Metabacillus sp. B2-18: one gene and its partner. The protein of the gene in region 1 interacts with the protein of each later gene in a pairwise test. Links are inferred from orthologs where the notes say so. Each region holds a gene or a part of one and is shown on either strand. Other genes may lie near its edges.

Region 1 (3,228 bases):
ATTAGCTTCACACATTTTTTCTGTTTCTTCATACCCATACTGATCAATCCACTTTTCTACTAACCATTTTGGGTGACTCGTTTTAATCGAGAGTCTTTCAACAGGATCAGCAATCTGGTTTATATCTGATAAACCCTCTCTTTGTAGCGATCTTAGTACACCATTGACAAAAGAAGAAATTCCCTTATGTCCTCTTTTTTTAGCAATTTCTACTGCTTCAAAAAAAATTGCTCGCTCCGGTACACGATCTAGATAAACCATTTGATAAACTGAGATGCGAAGCAAAATTCTTACCCACGCATCGATTTTTTTTGTTTTCTTTATAAAGTTCTCTAAGTAATAATCAAGGGTATCTTTTCGTTGTAAAGTTCCATATACAATTTCAGTTAACAAAGAAATATCCTTTGTATTCACTTGATATTTCTTAATCATAGAATTTAAAAGTAAGTTACTGTATGCTTGATTTTTTTCAATTTGAAGTAATGTCTCAACAGCCACATCACGTACGGTCATTTTGTTTTTCATCTTCATCGCCTAATTTCTCACCAACTGTCATTGTGGTACCTCTTAAATAATCTTCCCCACGCATTCTTTTTTTACCTGAAGGTTGTAACTCCGTTATTTTTATCGCAGTATCATTTCCTGTTGCAACAACAATCCCATCTTGGTCAAATCCAATAATCGTTCCTGGAGTAGATTCATTTTTATTTACGACCTTCTCACTCCACCATATTTTTAGTGGTTGATTTTGAAAGCTAGTAAACGCAACAGGCCATGGGTTAAGTCCTCTTATTTGGTTATATATTTCCTCTCCAGGCTTCGTCCAATCAATCATTTCTTGTTCCCGTTTAATATTAGAAGCAAAAGTAGCTTTAGAATCATCCTGCTTTTGCGGTACTATTTTCCCTTCTAATAATGGTGGAATAGTATCTATTAAGAGCTTAACTCCTACTTCACTAAGCTTGTCATGGAGAGTACCTACTGTATCTTTTTCATCAATTTCAACTTCAGCTTGTGTTAAAATATCTCCAGCATCCAGCTTTTCAGCCATATACATGATGGTAATACCTGTTTTAGTTTTCCCTTGTAAGATCGAATAATGAATTGGTGCTCCACCTCTTAATTCTGGTAATAGTGAAGCATGAACATTAATACATCCATGTTTAGGGGCTTCTAAGAGCTCTTTAGGTAAAATTTGACCAAAAGCAGCTGTTACAATTAAATCTGGTTCCAATTCCAAAACAGTTTCAACTTCATGACGAATTTTTTCTGGTTGAAGAACCTTAATATTATGTTTCTCAGCTTCAACTTTAACAGGAGGAGGAGTTAATGTTTTCTTTCTTCCTTTTGGCCGATCAGGTTGAGTAACAACTCCTACAACATTATAGCCCTCTTCAACCAGTCTTCTTAAAACCGGAACAGAAAAATCAGGTGTTCCCATAAAAACAATTTTTGTCATTACATTCATCCTTCCGCACTTTCAAGATCTTCTTCTTCTAAATACTTTTCTACTTTTGATGTAAATAAAATTCCTTCTAAGTGATCCATTTCGTGTTGAATGGCACGAGCAAGGAACCCTTCAGCCTCGATTACTTTCACTTTTCCTTTACGATTATATGTACGAACTTTCACATAATCTGCCCGGCTTACTTCGCCAAATAAACCTGGAAAGCTTAAACATCCTTCAGGACCTGTCTGCTTCCCGCGTTGCTCTATTATTTCAGGATTAATTAACTCGATTGTCCCGTGGTGATCATCTATATCAACAATCGCAATTTGTTGAGAAATGCCTATCTGTGGTGCAGCTAAACCTACCCCATCATTTTCTATCATGGTATCGTACATATCACCTAAGAGCTTTGTTAATTTTTTATCAAAAACTGTTACTTTGTCACACGGCCTTTCTAATACTTCATCCGGAAACATAACAATCTGTTTTACAGCCAAAAAAATTCCTCCAAACGTTTACAGATCTTTATAAAATAAATTATGTATGGAATGGTAAAAACAGAGTATTTCTGAATTTAACCATTCGGATATTCCTTAAAATTAAAATATATAATTCTTGATGATTGCTATTTATAGCTAAGTAAGTAAATGTTACATCATTGTGTTTGGACTTAAATCTATCGTAATCGCTAGATCATCTGAACTCATTTCTTGCTGAAAGTGATCAATGATTTTGCGTAAAGTCTCATGTAAGTTGTTTTCCCGTTTGTATTTTACCATGCATTGATATCGATATCTATCTTTGATCCTTGGGATAGGTGATGCGACTGGTCCGAGGATTTTTGTAGTACTCGATAAATTTCGGTTTAAGTACTGAACGATTTTTTCCGTTACAGCAACTACTTTTGTAATTTCAGGATGAGAAATTGTTATAAGTGTTAAGTAATAATAAGGTGGGTATGCATGTGATTTTCGAAGAAACATCTCTTGTTCATAAAAAGCATCATAATCATATTGACTTGCTAATTGGATACTATAATGTTCTGGTGTATATGTTTGAATGATAACTTCACCATGAAGCTCATGTCTTCCTGCTCTCCCACTTACTTGTGTTAATAGCTGAAATGTTTTTTCAGACGCTCGGAAGTCAGGTAAGTGCAGCATTGTGTCGGCAGTTAGAACTCCAACTAAGGTTACATCTGGAAAATCAAGGCCTTTTGCAATCATTTGTGTACCAAGTAAAATATCCGCTTCTTTATTTCCGAACATTGTTAATAATTTTTCGTGAGCACCTTTTTTCCCAGTTGTATCAACATCCATTCTGATAATCCGAGATTCTGGTAACACTTTAACCAATTCTTCTTCAACTCTTTGTGTACCTGTTCCAAAAAATCTTATGTGTTCACTTTGACATTCCGGACAAACCTTTGGCATATGCTCTTCATGTCCACAATAATGACATTTAAGTTGTTGTCCAAATCTATGGTAAGTTAGGGAAATATCACAGTGTGGGCATTGAATGACAAATCCACAGTCACGACACATAACAAACGAGGAGTAACCTCTTTTATTCAGGAATAGGACTGATTGCTCTCCCTTTTCTAGTCTTTCAGTTAACTTTTCTATTAATGAGGTAGAAAACATTGAACGATTTCCATTTCGTAATTCTTCTCTCATGTCAACAATATCAACAGCTGGCATAGACCTTTTATTCACACGCTCTTTTAAAGAAAGAAGCTTGTACACACCTTTTTGAGCACGAGCAAATGATTCTAATGT
Region 2 (3,189 bases), 100 kb from region 1 along the record:
AGATCAAAAGCTTCATGTAAAGCATTGACCGCTTTTATCATATCATGTTCTTTTACAAGTACCCATATTGTTGTATGGCTATCTGCAGATTGTAGAATTTGTATCCCTTGTTGTGATAAAGCTGTTACGATTTTTGAAGTTACACCTGGAACCCCCATTATACCAGCTCCAACTGCAGATACTTTTGCACAATGGCGGTTAACGATAGGTTCATAACCTAACCCCTCAAGTATATCAATGGCCTGATTCGTTACTTCATCTGTAACAGTATATATCACTGATTTAGGTGTGATGTTGAAGAAGTCAACACTGATTCCTTCTTTTGCCATTGCCTTAAATACTTCTGTCTGCACATCATAATGTCCTTCTTTTGCTGCTACTTTTATTTGAGTTACATTTGAAACATGAGCAATTCCGGTAATAAGGCTTTCATGAACATCACTGCCTTTTTTAGCGGAATGATTTGTCGTAACTAATGTTCCTGTTGATTTTGAATAAGTGGACCTAACTCGTATCGGCACCTCTGCTTGCATAGCAATTTCCACTGCACGAGGATGGACTACTTTTGCTCCTTGGTAAGCAAGGTTTACAATTTCAGTATACGTGACTTTTGTCAAAGGCTTTGCGTTCTCAACAATACGAGGATCTGCTGTCATTACCCCTTCAACATCTGTAAAAATATCCACATATTCAGCCCCTAATGCTGCACCAAGAGCTGCTGCCGAAGTATCACTGCCTCCTCTTCCAATCGTCGTGGTATCTCCACTTTTTATGGAAGCTCCTTGGAATCCAGCCACTACAACTACATCTTGATTAGCTAGGATATCTAATAAGCGCTCACAATCCATTTCCAGAATTTTCGCATTTGTATGATCGTCATTTGTCACAAATCCAGCCTGTGCTCCAGTTAGGGAGGTAGCTTTAATCTTATTTTGATTTAAGAGGCTGGAAAAGACAATTGAAGAAATAACTTCACCACAAGAAAGTAGCATATCTTGTTCTCTTTTAGAAATGTTATCAATATTTCCATAAACTAAGTCTAAAAGTGTGTCAGTAGCATAAGGATCGCCACTTCTACCCATGGCCGAAACGACTGCCACAACTTTATAGCCATCATTTAATGCATCTTTAATATGCCCGAGAGCCATTTGACGACCACGATCATCCTTGACGGACGTTCCTCCGAATTTTTGAACTATAATTTTCAAGTGTAACACCTCTACTATAGACGTGAGAGAAGAGAGCTGGCAAACCGCCATGCTCTCTTCCTATACAGGTTAAACTAATTGTAATTTAACTAAACTTTCAGCGATTTGTACAGAATTCCATGCAGCACCTTTTAATAGATTATCAGAAACAATCCACATGTGGAAACCATTATCGCGGTCTAAATCTTTACGAATTCTGCCTACGAAAACATCATTCTTTCCAACACAATTTGCCGGCATTGGATATAACTGCTGAGATGGATCGTCTTGAAGAGTAATTCCATCTGAATTTTTCAGCAACTCTTTTAGTTGCTGTGCTGAAACATCCTCTGAATCAACTTCAACATAAACAGACTCAGAGTGACCAGTTTCAACAGGTAATCTTACACAAGTTGCAGCAACATGCAACTCTGGCATAGTCATAATTTTCTTCGTTTCGTTAATCATTTTCATTTCTTCAAATGTAAATCCATTTTCTTGGAACTTATCAATTTGTGGAATCGCATTAAAAGCAATCTGATAATGCTTTTCATCACTACCTACAGGAAGAATTTCCGGAGTAAATTCTTCACCGTTTAAAATAGCTTTTGATTGTTCCTTTAGTTCGTTAATGGCAGCTGCACCAGCTCCTGAAACTGCTTGATATGTTGATACAATTACTTTATTTAAGCCATACTGCTTACGGATTGGTTCAAGGGCTACAACCATTTGAATAGTTGAACAGTTTGGATTTGCAATAATTCCGTTATGATTCTTTAAAGCTTCTTCGTTTACTTCAGGTACTACTAAAGGAACATTTTCATCCATTCTATATGCACTCGTATTGTCTACAACAATTGCTCCTCGTTTTACAGCTTCTGGAGCAAATTGCTTAGATACACTTCCACCTGCACTGAATAACGCAATTTGTACGCCTTCAAAGCTTTCTGGTGTTGCAACTTGAACAGTATATTCTTCATTCTTGAACATTACCTTTTTACCGGCAGAACGCTCAGAAGAAAGCAAAGTTAGTTTTGAAATTGGAAAATTACGTTGTTCTAAAGTATGAAGCATTTGTTGCCCTACTGCTCCTGTTGCTCCGACTACTGCTACATGATAACCTCTTGCTTCCATTTAACACTAGCTCCTTCCAGCTATATCTTTATACTGTATATAGCTTCAAATCTTTTACGTATTATTCTATCACATTAATTGTCGAATGGATTAAAAATTTATGATTCTTTCATTGAATTGTGCAATTAATTCTCTAAATCACGGAATTTTTCTACAACTACTGGTTGAAATTGTTTACCTTCTAAAGCTGCTACTACCGTATCTAACAATGATTCCATTCTTGCCACCATTGAATTTGGCTTTTTATCTGGCATATCCTGACCAAATGGAATAAAGTAGATATCTTTTGTTGCCATAAGACGCATTAAGTTTACACCATTTAGTCCTAATGCATCATTTGTAGAGATCCCAAGTACTACAGGACGATGAGTCCGAAGAGTAGCCTTAGCTGCCATTAATACGGGAGAGTCTGTTAAAGCATTGGCAAATTTACTCATGGAGTTACCTGTTAATGGTGCGATAACCATACAATCAAGTGGCAATTTTGGTCCCAGTGGCTCTGCCGCCACAATTGAGTCAATTACTTTATTGCCAGTTAATTCTTCAACTTTCTCTACCCATTCTCCAGCTTTACCAAAACGTGTAGTTGTATTTTTCACAGTATGAGAGACAACTGGTATAATGTCAGCTCCTTCATCCATTAATGACTTAATTTGTGGATATACCTCTTCATATGTGCAGTGAGAACCTGTCATTCCAAATCCAATTCTTTTTCCTTCTAATTTCATGAAGAAGACCCCTTTCCATCTATTTTTAAATCACCCAAAAGTTGTGATAAAACATTTGCAACAATTTGCCCGGCTGATTTAGGTGCAACGATTCCAGGCAATCCTGGAGCTAATAATGCTTTAATTCCACGTTTTTCTGC

The links.
Region 2: the proteins of def (region 1) and asd interact in binary tests that used the Escherichia coli proteins (3 or more experiments, as listed by UniProt). The link is inferred for Metabacillus sp. B2-18 from one-to-one orthologs.

Annotation. Positions count from the first base shown.
Region 1 is NZ_CP088245.1:1,880,443-1,883,670, reverse strand. What follows is about bases 207-3,096. They hold def (peptide deformylase), read right to left. Parts: upstream 1,948-3,096; coding sequence 1,465-1,947; downstream 207-1,464. Other genes in these bases: priA (primosomal protein N'), read right to left, coding at 2,101-3,096; fmt (methionyl-tRNA formyltransferase), read right to left, coding at 500-1,459; rsmB (16S rRNA (cytosine(967)-C(5))-methyltransferase RsmB), read right to left, coding at 207-531. Also shown: more of rsmB, read right to left, coding at 1-206; more of priA, read right to left, coding at 3,097-3,228. UniProt on the Escherichia coli protein: Removes the formyl group from the N-terminal Met of newly synthesized proteins. Requires at least a dipeptide for an efficient rate of reaction. N-terminal L-methionine is a prerequisite for activity but the enzyme has broad specificity at other positions.
Region 2 is NZ_CP088245.1:1,984,484-1,987,672, reverse strand. What follows is about bases 300-3,150. They hold asd (aspartate-semialdehyde dehydrogenase), read right to left. Parts: upstream 2,322-3,150; coding sequence 1,278-2,321; downstream 300-1,277. Other genes in these bases: dpaA (dipicolinic acid synthetase subunit A), read right to left, coding at 3,046-3,150; LPC09_RS09955 (dipicolinate synthase subunit B), read right to left, coding at 2,447-3,049; dapG (aspartate kinase), read right to left, coding at 300-1,208. Also shown: more of dapG, read right to left, coding at 1-299; more of dpaA, read right to left, coding at 3,151-3,189.